Regions from separate parts of the Streptomyces sp. NPDC002886 genome, predicted to be linked through region 3. Evidence: riboswitches for the same ligand, from Rfam matches in the RefSeq annotation. Region 3 holds a riboswitch; each other region holds the start of a gene.

Region 1 (5,053 bases), on a different contig from region 3:
CACCGCCGGGGACCAGGCCGGGCGCAGGCCCGCCGAGGTGAGGAGGGACGGGTCCGAGAGGAGGGCTTCGGCCGGGCCGAAGCGGATGCCCGTCGGGGTCAGGACCGCCGCGTCGTCGGCCCAGCGGACCGCCAGGTCCACGTCGTGGGTGGCCATCACCACCGTCGTGCCGGCAGCGCGCAGGCCCGCCAGGACGTCGAGGAGCCGCTCCTGGCCGTCCGGGTCGAGCCCGGCCGTCGGCTCGTCCAGGATCAGCACCCGCGGAGCCATCGCCACCGCCCCGGCGATCGCCGCGCGCTTGCGCTGACCGTAGGAGAGCAGGTGGGTGGGGCGGTCCCGGAGCGGGGTGATGTCCAGGGCGGCGAGGGCCGAGTCCACGCGGGCGCGGACCTCCGGAGCGGGGAGCCCCAGGTTCATCGGGCCGAAGGACACGTCCTGCTCGACCGAGGCCGCGAACAGCTGGTCGTCGGGGTCCTGCACCACGAGCTGGACGGACGTGCGCAGCCGGGTCAGCCCGGCCCGGTCGTACGAGACCTCCGTGCCGTCCAGCCGCAGCGATCCCGCGCCGGGCCGCAGGCCGCCGCTGAGCAGCCGCATCAGCGTGGTCTTGCCGCTGCCGTTGCGGCCCAGCAGGGCCAGCGCCCGGCCCGGCACGATGGCGAAGTCGACGCCGGTCAGGACCGCCGGGCCGTCCTCGTAGGCGTAGCCCGCGCCGGACAGCTCGATCAGGGGGGTGGCCACCGGGTTCACAGGAAGAGCCCCTTCAGGGTGAGGGTCAGGGTGATCAGGACCGCCAGCAGGCCCGCGGTGGCCGTCAGGAAGCGCCACGACAGGGCCGCCTCCGGTACGAGGACCCGCAGGGCGCCGTCGTAGCCGCGTCCGGCCAGCCCCGCCTGGAGCTTGGCCGCGCGGTCGAAGGCCCGTACGAAGGAGGTGGCGGCGAGCCCCGCCAGGGAACGCCACACCGCCGCCCGGCCGGTGTGCCCGAGCCGGGCCGCCTGGGCCCGGCGGACCTGGGCCATGGAATCGAGCAGCAGGAAGCCGATCCGGTACATGACCAGGGCCACGTCCACCACCGGGGCCGGGACCCCGGCCCGGACCAGCCGGGGCAGGACGTCGGAGACCGGGGTGGTGAACGCGAACAGCAGCAGTCCGAGCGAGGCCGCCGAGGTGCGCAGCAGCAGTTCGGCGGCGGTCCGGGGGCCGTCGGGGGCCAGGGAGACCGGCCCCGTCGGGCCGCCGACCGCGAACAGCAGCGGCAGCGCCCCGGTGAAGCAGAAGCCGAGCGGGATCCGGAAGGCCCGCCAGAGCTGCCGGCCGGCCACTCCGGCCGGGCCGAGCAGCACGGCGAGGGTGGCGGCGGCCACCAGCGGCCCGCCGGGCCAGGGCGGCAGGCACACGGCGGTGACCGTCAGCCCGACCCCGAGCAGGGCCTTCTCCAGCGGGTGCCGGCCGCGCCAGCGACTGCCGTGCGCGGCCACGTCGATCGGCAGCACCGCCTAGGCCTCCGGGCCGGTGGCGGCGGAGGTGGTGGCGGCAGCGGCGGCGGCAGCGGCCCCCTGGCGGCGGCCCTTGCGGACGCCGAAGTAGTACGCGAGCACGCCCGCGCCCAGTGCCGCCTGCAGGGCGAACAGCGCGGACTCGACCTCGCCGGAGGGGGGTTCGTAGAGAGGGGAGAACCAGGGCTCGTAATCCGGCTTCAGCTCGGTGATGGCGGCCTCCGCCTGCGCGTCGGCGCCCGCGAAGGGCTCCTCCTTGCCCTCGCCCAGCCCCAGGGCGATCGGCAGCACGGCCAGCGCCGCCACCAGGAGCAGCAGCAGGCCGTTGATCTTCGTGTTCTTGGACATGCCGCTCATCAGGCCGCCGCCTTCTCTTCGGTGGCGGTATCGGTACCGGTACGGGTGGCCGTCAGCTTCGCGACACCCAGCCTGACCAGCTCCGACTTGCTCGACGCCATCAGCAGCCGCATCACCAGGACGGTCAGCAGCCCCTCGCTCACGGCCAGCGGGATCTGCGTGACGGCGAAGATCCCCCCGAACTTCGCGAGCGAGCCCGCGAAACCGGAGGCCGGGTCGGGGAAGGCCAGGGCGAGCTGCACGCTGGTGACGCAGTAGGTGATCAGGTCGGCGAAGAAGGCGCCGAAGAAGACGGTCACCATCAGCGGGAGCCCGGACGTGCGCAGCAGCCGGTAGACGGCGTAGCCCGCCCACGGGCCGGCGATGGCCATCGAGAAGACGTTGGCGCCGAGGGTGGTGAGCCCGCCGTGCGCCAGCAGCAGGGCTTGGAACAGCAGGGTGATCGTGCCCAGCACCGCCATGATCGGCGGCCGGAACAGGATCGCCCCGAGCCCGGTGCCCGTGGGGTGCGAGCAACTGCCGGTCACCGACGGGATCTTCAGGGCGGACAGGACGAAGGTGAAGGCCCCGGACGCCCCGAGCAGCAGCGTGCTCTCCGGGTTGGCCTTCACCTCTCGGGTGAGCGCGCGGACGCCGTGGACGACGAAGGGGGCGGACGCGGCGCCCCAGGCGACCGCGTGCAAAGGGGGCAGGAACCCCTCGGCTATATGCATGGGTAGGAGACCTCTCCAGCACCTCGTGGATGGACAACGCACCCCGGCCGGTCTCCTGGCTCACGGGTTGACGTCCATGCCCCGCCTTCCCGGGCAGCGCGGAACCTCCCGCGCAGCCCAGTGGCTTTCCCGCAGGAGTGGAGCCGGACTTCCCGATCACAGTGGCGAGGGCCGCACCGGTTTCCCACCGGTTTCCCGAACACCAAGGCCCGCTGACCCTAGTCGGCCGCACGGACCGGGAACAACCCGCCCCAATCGCGCCGGGCGGCGACCGGATTCCGCTTGTGTGTCACGCCATGTGTCCACGCCGCCACTATCTGCCTCAATAGCCCCACCTGAAAAGGGAGTTCCTCATGTCCGTGACCGCCGAAGACTGGCTGCCGTGCGTCGCCGCGCTATTCCGTACGTAGGACCTGGACGGGGGCGGACACCTCGGCCGCGAGGACCTCATCGCCTACGCCGGCCGCCTCGCCGAGTGGCTCACCGAGCCGGGAGACACCCGCCGCGGGGCCGCCCTCCACGACGCCTGCTCCGAGCTGTGGACGCAGCTGCAAGGCGCCCCGGACACCGACCGGGGCGGGCGGATCAGCGAGCAGGAGTTCGTCGCGGCGGCCGCGCGCCACGCCTTCGACGGCGACCGCTACTTCCGCGAGTCCACCCTGCGGGCCCTCGACGCCCTCGCCTACGCCCTCGACCGGGACGGCTACGGCCGCATCGACCGCGCCGAGTACGAGCGCCTGTTCGGGGCGATCGGTCTCGACGGGTCGCTCGACTCCCTCTCCTTCGACCGGGTCGACGCGGACGGCGACGGCTCGATCAGCCGCGAGGAGCTGCGTGCCGCCGCCGTGCACCTCTACCCGCTGGCCGACCCGACCTGGCTCACCGCGGCGAGCGGCTGCAGCGACCGCCCGCGCGGCATCGCCCTGGTCGCCCACGACGCGCGCAAGGAAGCCGACCCGCTCGCCTGGACGGACCGCAAGGCCGCCGAGCTCAAGCCGCACCGGCTCTACGGAACCGGCACCACCGGCTCTACGGAACCGGCACCACCGGCACCCTGATCAACCGGCGGCTCGGCCTGGACGTCGCCCCGCTGCGCAGCGGCCCGCTCGGCGGAGACCAGCGGATCGGCTCGCTGATCACCCAGGGGCAGATCGACCTGTCGGCCCCTACCCGTGCTGCGCCCGGACGGGCGCGGCCCGGTGGCGGGGCTGTCGGGCTCCGGCGAGGCTGGACGGGTGGCTACCGACCCCGCGCAGGACCTCGACTACTCCGACCTGACCGCCGTGTACGTCAACTGCACGCTCAAGCGATCGCCCGAGCCCAGCAACACCGAGGGCCTGATCGGGAAGAGCCGCGCGGTGATGGAGGCGGCCGGGGTCCGGACCTCGCTCATCCGGGCCGTCGACCACGACATCGCGACCGGTGTCTGGCCCGACATGACCGACCACGGCTGGGACGAGGATCAGTGGCCGGTGCTCTACAGCCAGATCATGGACGCCGACATCCTGGTGCTGTGCGGCCCGATCTGGCTCGGGGACAACAGCTCGGTGATGAAGCAGGTCATCGAGCGGCTCTACGCCTGCTCCTCGATCCTGAACGACCAGGGCCAGTACGCCTATTACGGGCGCGTGGGCGGGGCGCTGATCACCGGCAACGAGGACGGCGTCAAGCACTGCGCCATGAACATCCTCTACAGCCTCCAGCACCTCGGCTACGCGATCCCCCCGCAGGCCGACGCCGGATGGATCGGCGAGGCCGGACCCGGGCCCTCCTACCTGGACCCCGGATCCGGCGGTCCCGAGAACGATTTCACCAACCGGAACACGACCTTCATGAGCTGGAACCTCATGCATCTGGCCGCCCTGCTCAAGCGGTCCGGCGGGATGCCGGCGCACGGCAACCAGCGCTCACTGTGGGACGCGGGCTGCCGCTTCGACTTCCCGAACCCCGAGCACCGGTAGCGGCCGGGCCCCGTCTCCCGCCGGCGGGTGCGCGTTCAGCAGACGTTCGGGTGCGCGACGTCCAGGACGAAGCGCTCCGGGGCGTGCAGCTTGAACGAGGTGTAGGCGGGCTTGGTGTCGAAGGCGGCGCCGAGGGTGACGTACCCCTCGTAGTCGCCGGTGAGGGCGAGGCCCTTCAGCTTGGGCAGGTAGATCTTGACGAGCTTGGGCCCGGCGTAGACGTTGTTGCCCGCTTCGTCGTGTCCGGCGGCGGGGTGCAGGCGGATCTCCAGGAAGTACCGCCCGGCCAGCGGGACGGGCTTGCCGGACCCGTCGTAGACCAGCTTCGGGACGGGGGTCACGGTGACCTCGGGTACGTATCCCTGCAGGTCGACGACCACCCGGTCGTACGTGCAGTGACCGCCCCAGCGGGCATTGACGACGAGCGGAGTGGCGGTGGTGGTGGGTGTGGCCGGCTTTGCGGTCGTGGCTGCGGCGGAGGCCGGTGCGGCGAAGGCCAGAGTGGCGGCGAGCAGTGTGCCCA
Region 2 (5,053 bases), on a different contig from region 3:
GCGCCGCCACCAGGACGATCAGGGAGGCGGGCAGGCGCGGGACGAAGCGCTCCAGCAGGAACAGCACGGCGAGCGCGCCCGCGCCGACGGCCAGCGTGACCAGGGACCAGTGCGGGGCTCCGGACAGGACGGTCCACAGCCGCTCGAAGAAGTCGCCGTCACCGCCGGAGACTCCGACGAGCTTGGCTGCCTGCCGGACGACGATGGTCAGGGCCATCCCGAACAGGAAGCCCACCAGGGCCGGTTCGGCGAGGAAGGCGGTGAGGAACCCGAGCCGGGCCAGCCCTGCCGCCAGCAGCACCGCGCCCACGATCACCGACAGGGCGGCCGACAGCCCCACGGCGTCCTCGGGGGCGGCGCCGACGGCCGAGACGGTGGCGGCCGACAGTACGGCCGCGGCCGAAGTGGCCCCGATGAGGAGGAAGTTGGAGCGGCCGAGCAGGGCGTATACGAGCAGGGCCACCGGGGCCGCGTAGAAGGCGTTCTGCGGGGGAACTCCGGCGATCTGCGCGTAGGCCACGCACTCGGGCACGATCAGCGCCCACGCGGTGAGGGCCCCCAGCGTGTCGCCCCGCAGCAGCCTGCCGCGGTAGCGGCGCAGCCAGGGGGCCACGAGGCCCGCCGCTTTCCTGTCCTCGGGTCCTGCCGTCCGCGGAACGCTCACCGCTCGGGCCCCTTCCTCAGCTCGGCGAAAATCCCGCACGGGGCGGCGGTCGCGCCGCCGCGGCCCGGGACCGGGGGAGGGGCCCCCGGTCCCGAGCCGCGGCGGTGTCTCGATGGGTGCCCGCTCAGGCCGCGAAGACCTCGCGGAGCTGCTGCTCCTGCGTGCCGGAGAGGTTGGAGCGGATCAGCTGGGCCTGTCCGCCCGGGAAGGCGTCGCGGACCCGCTCGACCACGGCGTCGGAGGAGAGCAGGAACAGCGCGGAGGTTCCGGGCTTCACCTCGGACTTCACCTCGTCGATGAACTGGTCGTCGATGCCCACGTCGGAGAGGGATCCGCCGATGGCCCCGGCCGCCGCACCCACGGCGGCGCCCAGCAGCGGCACGAAGAACAGGAGCCCGAAGAGCATGCCCCAGAAGGTGCCGGAGAGCGCGCCCGCTCCCGTGAGGCTGTTGAGCTGCTGGGTCTTCGGCTTCTTGGCCTCTTCGTGCCAGGTGACGACGGCCGCGTCGTGCACCTGTATGAGCTGTTCCTTCTGCAGGGCGAGCAGGGCGGACTCCGCCTGCTGCGCTCCCTCGGGAGTGGGGAACTTCCAGACGGTGAGAGTCGTGGATGCCACGTAACGCTCCAGTTCATGGACGGTGTTGCCGGCGTCCAGTACAACCCAGAATCAGACAATTCACCACAATTCCCATAAAGTGACTTGCTGTCACCTGTCGAGTCGTCAGAGTGATTCGCCCGTTCGGCGTACGGGTCGTCGGGGCGCTCGACCGCGAGCGGGTGCCCGACGCGCAGGGTGCGGGCGGCCGGTAGGTAGGCCGTGCGGCGCTGTTCGTCGTAGTCGAAGAGCTTGGGGATCACCGCCGTCAGGGCGCCCCAGTCGGTGCGGTTCCAGATGCCCCAGGTGTCCAGGCGGGAGAAGTGGCCGGTCACGACGGGCGCTCTCCCCGTGTCTCATTTCACCGTCCGACATGTGGGAAGCCGTGCCCGTTCCCCGGTCGGTCGATCTAGTGTGGGCCGCGCAGCTGGTTCGCCCCCGTCCGCCAGGCGGGAGGCGTCGTAAGAGGGAACCCGGTGGGAATCCGGGACTGCCCCGCAGCGGTGAGTGGGAACGACCGCCGTCATACGCACTGGGACCGGAAACGGTCCTGGGAAGCGACGGCCAGTAGGTGCGGACCTTCGTGGTCCGCGCGCCCGCGAGTCCGAAGACCTGCCCGTTGCCCGTGCGCGATCGACCGCGCGCGGTTTCCCGGTGACCTCGTGGGCGGGTCGGCGTGCACCTCAGGCGGGTCCTTCCGTCGCGTACCCCGTCGTACGCGACCCCGGCGGCCCGCCCGTTCCGGCACCCTTCGCCTCCGCGACCCGTCACCGGGTTCATGGAGACACGCTCGCGAAGGAGAGTTCCGTGACCACCGAGTCCGCAGCCGCGCCCGTACGGGCCACCGTGTACGGCTACCCCCGCCAGGGACAGAACCGGGAACTGAAGAAGGCGATCGAGGGCTACTGGCAGGGCCGCGTCACCGCCGAAGCCCTCCGGGAGACCGCCCGCGACCTGCGCCGGGCCAACTGGGCCCAGCTCGCCGAGGCCGGCATCACCGAGGTTCCGACCGGCGACTTCTCGTACTACGACCACGTCCTGGACACCACGGTCATGGTCGGCGCGATCCCCGACCGCCACCGGGCCGCCGTCGCGGCGGACGGCCTGGACGGCTACTTCGCGATGGCCCGCGGCACGCGGGACGTGGCCCCGCTCGAGATGACCAAGTGGTTCGACACCAACTACCACTACCTGGTCCCCGAACTCGGACCCGACACCGTGTTCACCGCCGAACCGGCCCAGCAGGTGGCCGAGTTGAAGGAGGCCTTGGCCCTCGGCCACAGCGCCCGCCCGGTCCTGGTCGGACCGGTGACCTACCTCCTCCTCGCCAAGTCGGCCCCCGGAGTGCTTCCCGGCTTCGAGCCGCTCGCCCTGCTCGACCGGCTGCTGCCCGTCTACGCCCAGGTCCTCGCGGACCTGCGCGCGGCGGGCGCCGACTGGGTCCAGCTCGACGAGCCCGCCCTGGTCCAGGACCGCACCCCGGCCGAACTGAACGCGGCGGCCCGCGCCTACCGCGAGCTCGGCGGCCTCACCGAGCGCCCCAAGCTGCTCGTCGCCTCCTACTTCGACCGGCTCGGCGAAGCCCTGCCCGTCCTGGCGAAGGCGCCCGTGGAGGGGCTCGCCCTCGACTTCACCGACCGGGCCGCCGCCAACCTCGAGGACCTCGCCGCCGTCGGCGGCATCCCCGGCAAGCGACTGGTCGCGGGCGTGGTCGGCGGCCGCAACATCTGGATCAACGACTACCAGAAGTCGCTGACCACCCTCGGAACCCTGCTCGGCCTCGCCGACCGGGTCGACGTGGCAGCCTCCTGCTCCCTGCTGCACGTCCCGCTCGACGCCGACGCCGAGCGCGACATCGATCCGCAGATCCACCGCTGGCTCGCCTTCGCCCGCCAGAAGACCACCGAGATCAGCACGCTGGCCCGGGGCCTCGCCCGCGGCACCGACGCGATCGCGGCCGAACTCGCCGCCAACCGGGCCGACCTGGCCTCCCGCGCCGCCTCCCGGATCACCCACGACCCGGCGGTCCGGGCCCGCACCGCGGCGATCACCGAAGCCGACGTCCACCGCGCCCAGTCCTACGCCGAGCGGGCCGCCGCGCAGCGCGCCCACCTGGGCCTGCCGCTGCTCCCCACCACCACCATCGGCTCCTTCCCGCAGACCACCGACCTGCGCACCGCCCGCGCCGACCTGCGCGCGGGACGCATCGACGCGGCGGCCTACGAGGACCGCATCCGGGCCGAGATCCGCGAGGTCCTCTCCTTCCAGGAGAAGGCGGGCCTCGACGTGCTCGTGCACGGCGAGCCCGAACGGAGCGACATGGTGCAGTACTTCGCCGAGCGGCTGACCGGCTACCTCGCGACCCGGCACGGCTGGGTCCAGTCCTACGGCACCCGCTACGTCCGCCCGCCCGTCCTCGCCGGCGACGTCTCCCGCCCCGACCCGATGACCGTCCGCTGGACCACGTACGCCCAGCAGCAGACGGCCAAGCCCGTCAAGGGCATGCTCACCGGTCCCGTGACCATGCTGGCCTGGTCCTTCGTACGCGACGACCAGCCCCTCGGCGAGACCGCGCGCCAGGTCGGACTCGCCCTGCGCGACGAGGTCGACGACCTCGAAGCGGCCGGCACGTCCGTCATCCAGGTCGACGAGCCCGCCCTGCGCGAAACCCTGCCGCTGCGCGCCGCCGACCACGCCGGCTACCTGGCGTGGGCCACGGAATCCTTCCGCCTCACCACCAGCGGCGTCCGCCCGGACACCCAGATCCACACGCACATGTGCTACGCGGAGTTCGGGGACATCGTCGGGGCCATCGAGGACCTCGACGCCGACGTCATCAGCCTGGAGGCGGCCCGCTCGCACATGCGGGTCGCCGACGAGCTCGCCGGCGCGGGCTACCCGCGCGAGGTCGGCCCCGGAGTCTGGGACATCCACTCCCCGCGCGTCCCCTCGGCCTCGGAAGCGGCTGCCCTGCTGCGCAGGGGACTTGGGGCGATCCCCGCCGAACGGCTCTGGGCCAACCCCGACTGCGGTCTGAAGACCCGCGGCTGGCCGGAGACGAGGGCCTCCCTGGAGAACCTCGTCGAGGCGGCCCGCCGGGTGCGGTCGGAGATCTCGCCGAGCGCCTGAGCCTCAACAGGGCGGCGGGCACACGGAGTTCCCGTGTGCCCGCCGCCCTCCTGTCGCCGGGTCAGTGCACGGACCCGGCGGCAGCCGGCTCCCTGTCCGGGGTGTCGTCCTGGTCGGTGCGGCCGATGTGGTTGAAGGCGAGGTTGAGCAGCACCGCGGCGACGCAGCCGGTGCTGATCCCGGAGTCGAGGATGATGCGCATGCTCTCCGGGAAGCCGTGGTAAAAGCCCTCGCTGGCCATGGGGATCACGCCGACGCCGAGGCTGATGGCCACGATGAGCACGTTGTCGCCGCGCTCGAGCCCGGCCTGGGCGAGGGTCTGGATGCCGCTGGCGGCCACGGTGCCGAACAGGGCGAGGCCGACGCCGCCGAGAACGGGCTGCGGCACCAGGGAGACGACCGAAGCGAGGAACGGGCACAGGCCCAGCAGGATGAGGATGCCGCCGCTCGCGGCCACGACGTAGCGGCTGCGGACCTTGGTGATGGCGACCAGCCCGACGTTCTGCGCGAAGGCGCTGGCGGCGAAGCCGTTGAAGAGGGGGCTCAGCGCGGTGCCCAGGCCGTCCGCGCGCAGCGCCGCGGCGAGGGTCTTCTCGTCCGCGGGCTTGTCGACGATCTGGCCGAGGGCGATGACGTCGGCGGTGCTCTCGGTCATGGAGACGACC
Region 3 (5,053 bases):
CGGAGGGAGACCGCTGTCGGGGCGGGCCGCGCTGGGATCGGCGCTGGGCCGTCCGGCGCTCGGATCGGCGCTCGGCACGGTCGATGCCGGGGCCGGGCCGGAGGACGTGCCGGGGGCCGGGGCGTCCGAGTCGCCGCACCCGGCGAGGACGAGGAGTGCGGCGCCGGTGAGGGCGGTGATCACGTGGTGTCTGCGCATCGGGTCATCGTCGCCCGGGGCGGGGCCCGGTGGGGCCCCGCGGGGGCCGCTGTGACCGGGCTGTGACGCGCCGCGCCGCCGCCGGCCCGGTGCGCGGCCGGCCGGCCCGGTGCGAAGGTGCCGGAGGAACCCGGGGAGAACGCCTAGCCTGGGGGAATGACCGCCACCGCCGGGCCCGATCCCCGTTCCGACCTGCGGGAATTCCTGCGTTCCCGGCGCGCCCGGATCGGCCCCGAGGAGGTGGGGGCCGCCGCCCACCCGGGAAGGCGGCGCGTGCCCGGGCTGCGGCGCGAGGAGGTCGCGCAGCTCGCGGGGGTCAGCGTCGACTACTACACCCGGCTGGAGCAGGGCCGTACCCAGCACGTCTCCGCCGAGGTCCTCGACGCGGTGGCCCGTGCGCTGCGGCTCGACGCCACCGAGCGGTCCCACCTCTTCGAGCTGGCCCGGCCCCAGCGGGCCACCGGGCCCGGTCGCGCCGCCGACGCCCCCGGCCGCGCGGAGGCCGACGGCCCGCAGCGGGTGCGGGCGGGCCTGTACCGGGTCCTGGACGCCCTGGAGGACGGCACCCCGGCGATGATCATGGGGCGCAGGCTCGAAGTCCTGGCCGCGAACCGGCTCGCCGAGGCCCTGTACGCCGACTTCGGCGCGCCGGGGTCGGGTGCGCCGGCGTCGGGTACCCCGGGGTCGGGCGCCCCCGGGTCGCCTACCCCGGAGTCGGGTGCGCCGGATCGGCGCGGCCGCAACCTGGCGCGGTTCCTCTTCCGCGACCCCGCCGCCCGCGAGCTCTTCGCCGACTGGGAGGGCGCCGCGCGCGGAGTCGTGGCCGCGCTGCGGTTCTACGCCGGCAGGCACCCGTACGATCCGGATCTGGGCCCGCTCGTCGAGGAACTGAGTTCGCTCGACCGGGACTTCCGGCGCTGGTGGGCCGGTCACGACGTGCTCGAGCACACCCACGGCACCAAAAGGTTCCGGCACCCCGACGTCGGTGAACTGGCCCTGGAATACGAGTCCCTGACCTTCCCGGACGATCCCGACCAGACCCTCTACCTCTACACGGCCGAGCCCGGATCCCCCTCCGACGAGGCGCTGCGCGCCCTCGCCTCCCGGGTGGCCGGCGCGGTGCGGGCGGAACGCTGACGTCGCCCTTCTGGCACACTGGGCCACGTTATCCAGGCGGTGCAGGACAGGAAACCGGTGCGAATCCGGTGCGGTCCCGCCACTGTGACCGGACGCCCCCGCGCGGGGCCCCGGGAGTCAGACACTGACGCACCGCCTCTTTCGGTTCGACCAGGGGACGCGGATCCCCGGGAGAGGCTCCACCATGTCTTCGTACCCCCGTGCGCTGCTGCGCGCGCTCTTGCCCGTACCCCTCCTGATACCGCTGGCCGCCTGCGGGGGATCACCCGTGGCGCAGGACGCGAAGGCCGCGGCGGGCGCCGCGCCCGGCTTCCCGTACTCGGTCACCAACTGCGGTGTCACCAGCACCTATCAGGCACCGCCGCGGCGTGCGGTCGCCATGAACCAGCACGCCACCGAGATCCTGCTGGCCCTCGGGCTGGAGGGGAAGACGGTCGGGACGGCCTACCTGGACGACGCCGTACTGCCCGCCTACCGGTCCGCGTACGACAAGATCAAGGTGCTGGCGAAGGAGTACCCCTCCCGGGAGGTCCTCCTCGGCGCCAACCCCGATTTCGTGTACGGGGGTTACTCCAGCGCCTTCGACAAGGCGCAGGGCCGCGACCGGGAGGGACTCGCGAAGTCCGGTGTCAACTCCCGCCTCAGCGTGGAGTACTGCACCGAGGGCAAGGTCGGCCTCGACCAGCTCAAGACCGAAATCACCGAGGTGGCACGTACCTTCGGCGTCCCCGAGCGCGGCGAGCGGCTCATCGCCGACGAACAGCGCCGCATCGACGCCGTCACCGCACGCCTGAAGGACAAGGACAGGCCCGCCGTCTTCGTCTACGACTCGGGCGAGGCCTCCGCCTTCACCTCCGGAGGCAACGGCATCGGCAACGAGATCATCTCGCTCGCGGGCGGCACGAACGTATTCGCCGACCTCCAGGACACCTTCGGCGACGTGTCCTGGGAGAAGGTCATCGAGCGCAAGCCCGAGGTCGTCCTCATCTACGACTACGGCGGCACCACCGTCGAAGCCAAGAAGCAGCGCCTGCTCAAGGACCCGGCACTGGCCCAGGTCCCCGCGATCAGGAACCAGCGGTTCGTCGTGCTGCCGCTGTCCTCCGCCGTGCTCGGCGTACGCGTCGCGGACGCCGTCGAATCGCTGGGCGGCCAGCTCCACCCCGACGCCGCGTGAGGCTCCGGGCCGCCCGAGCGTTCACCCGTACCCCGGTCGTACTGGCCCTGCTGGCCGCCGCCCTGGCCGCGTCGGCCCTGGCGGGGCTGGTCCTGGGGCCGGTACGGATCCCCCCGGGCGAGGTGCTCGACCTCGTGCTCGCGGGGCCGGGGCCCCGGGCCGGAGGGGGCGCCTTCGGGGCGATCGTGTGGGACGTGCGCATGCCGCGCGTCCTGCTCGGGGCCGTCGTCGGCGCGGGACTGGCCGTCGCGGGAACCGTGCTCCAGGCTCTCGTCCGCAACCCGCTCGCCGACCCGTTCCTGCTCGGGGCCTCCTCCGGGGCTTCCACCGGAGCGGTGCTGGTGATCGTCTTCGGGGCCGGATTCCTCGGCTTCGCGGGCACCGCCGCCCTCCCGCTCGCCGCGTTCGCCGGGTCGATGGGCGCACTCGTCGCCGTCTACGCGATGGCCCGGCGCGGCGGTGCCATGACCACCGGCCGGCTGATCCTCGCCGGAGTCGCCGTCCAGTACGTGCTATCCGCGCTGACCAGCCTGGTCCTCGTGCTGTCCGCGCAGCCCGATCAGGTGCGCAGCGTGCTGTTCTGGACCCTCGGCGGGCTCGGCGGGGCACGCTGGAGCGAACTGGCCCTGCCCGCCGGGGCCCTGCTCCTGGGCACCGGGTCGCTCATCGCCCTGGCCCGGCCGCTGGACCTGCTGCTCGCGGGGGAGGAGGGCGCGCAGACGCTCGGCCTGGACACCGGCCGGTTCCGGGCCGCCGTGTTCGTCCTCACCTCGCTCGTCATCGGCGTACTGGTGGCCTACAGCGGGGCGATCGGATTCGTGGGGCTGATGATCCCGCACGCCGCGCGGATGGTCGTCGGAGCCGGGCACCGGGCGTTGCTGCCCGTGGCCGCGCTGGGCGGGGCGGTGTTCCTGACCCTGGCCGACCTGATCGCCCGTACCGCCGCCGCGCCGGAGGAGATCCCGGTGGGCGTGGTCACGGCGCTCGTCGGCGGGCCGTTCTTCCTGTGGATGCTGCGCAGGTCCACCCGTACAGAAGGGGTCGTGGGATGAGGGCGCGACGGCCGACCGGTCCGGTGGCGCGGGCAGCGGCCGAGGCGGCGGGACTCGCCGTCGAAGGCGTCCGGTACGAGATCGACGGGCAGCCGCTGCTGCACGGGATCGACCTCACCGCCCGCCCCGGCGAGACGGTCGGAATCGTCGGCCCCAACGGCAGCGGCAAGACCACCCTGCTGCGCTGCGTCTACGGCGCGCTGCGCCCGACCGGCGGACGCGTGCTGCTCGACGGCGTGGACGCGGCCTCGCTGGGCGTCAGGGACCGCGCCCGGCGGGTGGCGGTGGTGCCCCAGGACGCGGCCGGCACCTTCGGGCTGACCGTGCGCGAGGTGGTGGCCATGGGGCGCAGCCCGCACAAGCGCTTCTGGGAGCAGGACGGACCCGACGACGTGCGCCGCGTGGCACGGGCCCTGGAGACCGTCGGCGCGGCCGCCCTCGCGGGCCGCCGCTTCGACGAGCTCTCGGGCGGCGAGCGCCAGCGCGCCCTGGTGGCCCGCGCCCTCGTGCAGGATCCCGGGCTGCTCGCGCTGGACGAACCGACCAACCACCTGGACATCCGCTACCAGCTGGAGATCCTCGGGCTGGTCCGTGCCCTGCCGGCCACCGCCCTGCTGGTCCTGCACGACCTCAACCTGGCGGCCCTGTACTGCGACCGCCTGTACGTCCTGGAGGGCGGACGCGTGGCGGCCTCCGGCACCCCGGCGGAGGTACTGACGGAACCCCTGCTGGCCGAGGTCTACGGGGTCCGCACCCACGTCGCCGCCCACCCGACGACGGGTGCGCCGCACATCGTCTACCTTCCGCGGGACGGGGGGCGAACGGGGTACTGACCTCTGGACGGGGCCCGCCCGGTGCGGCCGGGCGGGCACGGGTCTTACTTCTTGAAGCCGCCGTACGGGACGGTGATCAGTTCCATGCCGTGGCCCGAAGGGTCCTCGAAGTAGACGCCTCGGCCGCCGTCGTTGTGGTTGATCTCGCCGGGGTGGAGCCCGTGCGGGTCGGCGAAGTAGGTGATCCTCGCCCGCTTGATCTTCTCGAAGGCCACGTCGAACTCGGCCTCGGAGACGAGGAACGCGTAGTGCTGTGCGGTGATGGATTCGGCGGGGATGGTCGCGAAGTCCAGGGTGACGCCGTTCGCGATCTCGACGGGGATGAAGGGGCCCCAGGGGGCTCCGACCTCCAGGCCGAGGAAGTACGCGAGGAACTCGGCCGACTCCCGGTGGTCACGGGAGTGGATGATCGTGTGGTTGAGCTGAACCGTCATGAGTGGATGCCTCCGAAAGGCACATCTCGGCACCTCCATGCCTCACCCAGCCGGTGACCGACACGCGATGCCGCGACATGATCCTAAACAGCCCTTACGGGATGAGTCCAATGGGTATGGGGGCAGCGGCGCTCGGGGCGGTGGAGCGCCTCACGCGCCCGGGCCCCCGTACACCGCCTTCACGTTGTCCCGCGCCGGACGGGTCCGTCCCGCCGGGCCGGC
Region 4 (5,053 bases), on a different contig from region 3:
GCCGCGCAGGCGACGGGCCGTACGGAGCCGGACCACGTCCGCGACCATGTTCGGCGCGAAGGTCATCGCGACGACCACGGCGACGCCGACCTCGTACAGGGCCGCGGGCAGTGATTTCAGCAGCCGCGCCGGGTTCGCGAGGGCATTGGCGGCGCCGACGCAGATGAGGAGCGTGGCCAGCTTCGCGCCCTCGTAGAAGGCGAAGACGAGCTGCTCGGCGGTGACCCGGCCACCGAACCGGATGCCCTGCGCCCAGGCCGGGAGCGGGATCTCGGGGAGGGTGAAGAGGAGGTGCGTGCCGGGGATGGGGGAGCCGAGGAGCACGGAGAACAGGAGGCGCAGGCCGATGACGAAGAGGCCGAGCTTGACGAACGCCCCGTAGGACCGCGCCCAGGGGGCATCGGTGCGGCGGGCCGCGACCACGTACCCGGTGACGCCGATGATCAGGCCGAGCAGGAGCGGGTTGGTGGTGCGGGAGGCGGCGGTGGCGAGCCCGAGGGCCCACAGCCACCAGGCACCCGCGTGCAGGGCGTTGCTCCGCGTGGCCTCGGGGGCGTGCCATTTTTTGTACGTCGGCACGCGCGTGCTCCCGGTTGCCCGGTCGGGGGCGTTCGGGCCGGCCGGGGTCGGGACTTCGCGTGCCGCGCCGTGCCGGGTGCGCCCGGCCTGCGGCCGTGCCGGGTGCCCACCCGCACCACCCGTGCGGGAAGACGGGCGGGTGGTGCGGGTGGCCCCGGTGGGCGGCTGCCCGCCGTCGGCGACCGTCCCGCCGTTCGCGGGCCCCGCCGGCGCGGCCGAGGCCGACCCCGCGGGACCCTCCACCTCGGGACCGCCCGTCATCGGGTGCGGCGGCGACGGGACTGCCAGAACGCGGCCGCGGCCAGGGCGGCCACCGCCGCGATGCCGGCGAAGAGGCCCGCCGACGGGCCCCCGTCCTCGGAGCCGGCGGACGGGGCGGTGGGCTTGTCAGGCGTGGCGGCGGTGTCCGCCACCGGTTCGCCGCAGCCCTGCTTCGGGTAGCCCGAGATCGCGCACAGCAGTGCCGCGCTGTTGTAGCGCAGCGGCTTCGCCACCTCCGCCAGTGCCTCGGCCGTCGTGGCGTCCGGGCCGACCTGCGCGCACGCCGTACGCGGGGCTGCCTGCGGCGGGGTCTCGCCCGCCTGGGCCTCGGCGGGCGTGCCGAAGTCGACGACCAGCGCGATCCGCTTCTTGCCCGGCACCGGGGCGGTGGCCGAGCAGATGGCCGCGAAGTCGGCGTCCGCGCGCGGCGGGGCGGCCTGATCGGCCGCGTCCTTGCTGACCACGAAGTGGAAGCCCTGCACGGAGCCGTCCGCCGGACGCAGCGAGGAGGGGCCCTGGGTGGCGTACGCCCAGGTGCCGCCCGCGCCGTCCCAGAACGACCAGTAGCGGTAGGTCGAGGCCAGGGCGGGGGACGCGGCCAGCAACGTCATGGCCAGGGTCAGGACGATGCCGGCGAAGAGGGCCGGCAGCGACGGGCGGCGTCCGCGCATCAGAGCTGGTTCTTCTTCCGGCGGCCGCTCAGCACGATGCCGATGCCCATGCCGGCCGCGGCGCCCGCGAGGATCATCCACCAGACGTTGCTGCCGCCGGAGTCCTCGTCCTTCTTTTCCTTCTTGTCCGCCGGCTGCTCCGACGCCTTCGCGGAGGCGTTCTGCGGCGCCGGGCCCGTCGCGTTCAGCGCCGCGACCAGGTCGGTGCCGCCGAAGGCCTTCGGGTCGGTGCCCGTCGCGTGCGCGGCCAGGATCAGGGTGCCGAGGCCGGCCGGGTTGCCCTTGGACCACTCGGCGGAGTTGGTCTTCAGCCACTCCAGGGCGCCCGCCGCGGACTGCTTGTGCCCGGCCGCGGCCAGGGCGATCACCGCGTCGGCGGTGTTGCCGGTGTCCGGGGTCGGCTGGTCGGCGCCCGGGGTGAGGGCGGTGAGGTGGCCGTCCTTCTTCAGGGCCTGGGCCAGGTATCCGGCCGCGCCCTGGGCCGCCGCCGCCGGGTCACCGGCGGTCGCCGGGCAGGCGAGGCCCGCCGCGGGGGTGTCCGTGGGGGAGGCGGAAGGGGAGACGAGCGCGCCCTGGCCGAGGCCGGCCAGTACGGCCGCGGCCGTCGCGTCGGCGTTGGCGGGCAGCTTGCCGTCGGCCGTCGCCTGGTAGGCGAAGGCACCCCGGTCGGCGGCCGGCTCGGACGAGCAGCCGAGCTGGAAGGCGAGGAGCCCCTCGTACGCGGACTTGCCGGCCTTCGACTTGACCTCGGCCGGCTTCTCGCCCGCCGCGGCCAGCGCGCTGATCACCACGGCGGTGGAGCTGGCCTCGCTCGGGGAGCCGGGGACGTAGGCCCAGCCGCCGTCCGCGTTCTGGACGGACTTCAGCCAGTCCGCGCCCTTCTTCACCGCCGCGTCCTGACCGCCGAGCGCCTTCAGCGCCTGCACGGCCACCGCGGTGGCGTTCGTGTCGAGCATCAGCTTCGCGTCGCACGCGGCTGCCGTGTCCGCGCGGAAGGAGGCGAAGCCGCCGTCGGCGCACTGCTGGCCGACGAGCCAGTCCACGGCCTGCCGCGCGGGCTTCAGACCCACCGTGTGCTGGGCGAGCAGTGCGAAGGACTGCCGCCACACCCCGTCGTACGTCGGATCGTTCTTGCCGAAGAGCCCGGAGGGGACGACGGGTGCCGGGGACGGCGTGGCGACATCGGCGAGGGCCGCGGGGGCCGCGCCCACGCAGAGCACGGCGGAAGCGGCGAGCGTGGCGGCGCTGCGGCGGACGTTCATGGCGGGGCGGGTGCCTCTCGTGCTGGGGACCCGGAGGCAGGCAGCACAGCGATGGAGGCTGGTACCGGGCTCCGGCTCCGTTTACCTCGACGGTGCCGGCCGCCGGAGGACCCGGCGGCTCGAGCCGCGCACCTCACGCACGGGGCAATCCGGCTCCCCGCCCCGAAGCTGCCGGGGTGGGTCACGGTTGCGGGTCAGCGCCGGATTCGCACCGGCTTCCCCCCGTACGGAAGTGTGGACGACGCCCATACTCTACCGGCCCGTAGCCCCGGGGCCGGGTGGCGCCGCCCACCCGCACCCCTTACACGGCGCGGTACGTCACGGGGTCGCTGCCCGGCACCGCCTCCGCGCGGCCCTGCTTCACCAGACGCCGCAGGTGGGCTTCCGCTTCCGAGACGGCGATGTTGCGGGAGCCGTACGGGATCTGCTCCCAGGGCCGGTTCCACTCCATCCGCTCCGCGAGCGCCCACGGGGTCAGCGGCTCGGCGGCGAGCAGTGCGCGCAGCCCGGTCAGCCGCTCCTCGTGGTGGTCCAGGAGTTCCCGTACGCGGCCTTGTGCGTCGGTGAAGGCGTGCTGGTGGGCCGGGAGGACCTCGGCGGGCTGGAGGCGGCCGATGCGTTCGAGGGAGTCGAGGTAGTCGCCGAGGGGGTCGGTGACCTGCTCGGAGGAGGGGTCCTCGTAGAGGCCGATGTGCGGGGAGATCCCGGGCAGCAGGTGGTCGCCGGAGAAGAGGCGGCCGTTGCCGGGGAGGTTCCGCGGGTGCTTCTCCTCGAGGTGCAGGCAGACGTGGCCGGGGGTGTGCCCGGGGGTCCAGACCGCCCGCAGCCGGCGGCCGGCCAGTGGCAGCAGCTCGGCGGGCACGATCTCCCGGTCGGGGACGGCGGCCCGCAGCCCCGGGAGGGTGCTCATGCGGCCGCTCGCGCGGGCGGCGCGCAGCGGGGCGATGTGCTGTTCGGGGGCTCCGGAGGTGGCCAGCTTCTCGGCCATGTAGTCGAACCAGACGCCGGGTTCGGAGGACCGGGTCCGCACCACGATCTCGGTGTCGGCGGCGTGCATGGCGATCCAGGCGCCGGAGGCCTCGCGGACCTGGCCGGACAGGCCGTGGTGGTCGGGGTGGTGGTGGGTGATGACCACGCCGTGCAGGTCGGCGACGGCGATGGAGAGGGCGCCGAGGCCGGCGACGAGGGTGTCCCAGGAGGCGGGGTCGTCCCAGCCGGTGTCGATGAGGACCGGGCCGCGGTCGGTGTCGAGGACGTGGACGAGGGTGTGGCCGAGCGGATTGTCGGGGATGGGGACTTTGATGCCCCACACGCCGCCGCCGTGATCGGTGACGTGAGGTGCCACGTCCGGGGTGTCCTCTGCCATGAGGGGCTCCGCTCTAACGGGAACAGGTCCAACGGGAGGTGCAACGGGAACAGGTCTAACGAGAACGTGTTGCATTAGTCGCCCAAGTCGACCACTTCTCCGGCTTCCTGACTAGTCGTTGGATCTTCGGGCTGTCGAGTGTGGGCCGATGCACGGGCGGTTCGGTCAGCTCCGTGGACTCCTAGAACTAGAACTGGTATCAGTTCTGGAACGCCAAGCCGCAGGAGGCATCAGCCATGACCGAGCTCGTGGAACACGGAAAACTGTTCATCGGCGGTGAGTGGACGGATCCGCTGGGCTCCGAAACGATCAAGGTCGTCTCGCCCCACACCGGGCAGGTCATCGGCAGCGTCCCGCACGCCTCGAAGGCCGACGTCGACCGGGCCGTCGCCGTGGCCCGCAAGGCCTTCGACGAGGGTCCCTGGCCGCGCACCACGCTCGAAGAGCGGATCGCGGTGGTGACCAGGATCAAGGACGCCATAGCCGTCCGGCACGAGGAGATCGCCCGCTCGATCAGCTCCCAGAACGGGTCCCCGTACTCCTGGAGCGTCCTCGCGCAGGCCCTCGGCCCGATGATGGTCTACGACGCCGCGATCACCGTGGCGCGCGACTACCCCTACGAGGAGTTCCGCCAGGGCGTCCTCGGCCCGATCCTCGTCCGGCGCGAAGCCGTCGGCGTGGTCGCCGCCGTCATCCCGTGGAACGTCCCGCAGTTCGTGGCCGCCGCCAAGCTGGCGCCCGCGCTGCTCACCGGCTGCACGGTGATCCTCAAGCCGTCCCCGGAGGCGGTCCTCGACTCCTACATCCTCGCCGACATCGCCCGCGAGGCCGGGCTGCCCGAGGGTGTGCTGTCGATCCTGCCCGCCGACCGCGAGGTCAGCGAGTACCTCGTCGGCCACCCGGACGTGGACAAG

The links. Region 3 has a riboswitch for cobalamin ahead of ACFYYB_RS01510 (ABC transporter substrate-binding protein). Riboswitches for the same ligand answer to the same signal wherever they lie in the genome.
Region 1: linked by a shared signal. The riboswitch ahead of ACFYYB_RS13475 (energy-coupling factor ABC transporter permease) and the one ahead of ACFYYB_RS01510 (ABC transporter substrate-binding protein) in region 3 are both predicted to bind cobalamin.
Region 2: linked by a shared signal. The riboswitch ahead of metE (5-methyltetrahydropteroyltriglutamate--homocysteine S-methyltransferase) and the one ahead of ACFYYB_RS01510 (ABC transporter substrate-binding protein) in region 3 are both predicted to bind cobalamin.
Region 4: linked by a shared signal. The riboswitch ahead of ACFYYB_RS09310 (prenyltransferase/squalene oxidase repeat-containing protein) and the one ahead of ACFYYB_RS01510 (ABC transporter substrate-binding protein) in region 3 are both predicted to bind cobalamin.

What each region holds. Positions count from the first base shown of each region.
Region 1 is NZ_JBIAPV010000003.1:271,236-276,288, reverse strand. It holds gene ACFYYB_RS13490 (energy-coupling factor ABC transporter ATP-binding protein) at 1-741, opposite strand, end outside; gene cbiQ (cobalt ECF transporter T component CbiQ) at 747-1,496, opposite strand; gene ACFYYB_RS13480 (energy-coupling factor ABC transporter substrate-binding protein) at 1,500-1,847, opposite strand; gene ACFYYB_RS13475 (energy-coupling factor ABC transporter permease) at 1,856-2,569, opposite strand; cobalamin riboswitch at 2,597-2,791, opposite strand; gene ACFYYB_RS13470 (hypothetical protein) at 2,965-3,420, opposite strand; gene ACFYYB_RS13465 (hypothetical protein) at 3,307-3,627, shown strand; gene ACFYYB_RS13460 (flavodoxin family protein) at 3,805-4,530, shown strand; gene ACFYYB_RS13455 (hypothetical protein) at 4,566-5,053, opposite strand, start outside.
Region 2 is NZ_JBIAPV010000004.1:950,625-955,677, reverse strand. It holds gene ACFYYB_RS22640 (SulP family inorganic anion transporter) at 1-664, opposite strand, end outside; gene ACFYYB_RS22635 (DUF1269 domain-containing protein) at 789-1,280, opposite strand; cobalamin riboswitch at 1,671-1,894, shown strand; gene metE (5-methyltetrahydropteroyltriglutamate--homocysteine S-methyltransferase) at 2,067-4,388, shown strand; gene ACFYYB_RS22625 (nucleobase:cation symporter-2 family protein) at 4,450-5,053, opposite strand, start outside.
Region 3 is NZ_JBIAPV010000001.1:358,940-363,992, reverse strand. It holds gene ACFYYB_RS01520 (hypothetical protein) at 1-198, opposite strand, end outside; gene ACFYYB_RS01515 (helix-turn-helix transcriptional regulator) at 355-1,335, shown strand; cobalamin riboswitch at 1,345-1,482, shown strand; gene ACFYYB_RS01510 (ABC transporter substrate-binding protein) at 1,520-2,512, shown strand; gene ACFYYB_RS01505 (FecCD family ABC transporter permease) at 2,509-3,564, shown strand; gene ACFYYB_RS01500 (ABC transporter ATP-binding protein) at 3,561-4,397, shown strand; gene ACFYYB_RS01495 (VOC family protein) at 4,442-4,831, opposite strand; gene ACFYYB_RS01490 (N,N-dimethylformamidase beta subunit family domain-containing protein) at 4,982-5,053, opposite strand, start outside.
Region 4 is NZ_JBIAPV010000002.1:690,849-695,901, reverse strand. It holds gene ACFYYB_RS09320 (energy-coupling factor transporter transmembrane component T) at 1-579, opposite strand, end outside; gene ACFYYB_RS09315 (SCO2322 family protein) at 837-1,511, opposite strand; gene ACFYYB_RS09310 (prenyltransferase/squalene oxidase repeat-containing protein) at 1,511-2,773, opposite strand; cobalamin riboswitch at 2,895-3,025, opposite strand; gene ACFYYB_RS09305 (MBL fold metallo-hydrolase) at 3,075-4,139, opposite strand; gene ACFYYB_RS09300 (aldehyde dehydrogenase) at 4,376-5,053, shown strand, end outside.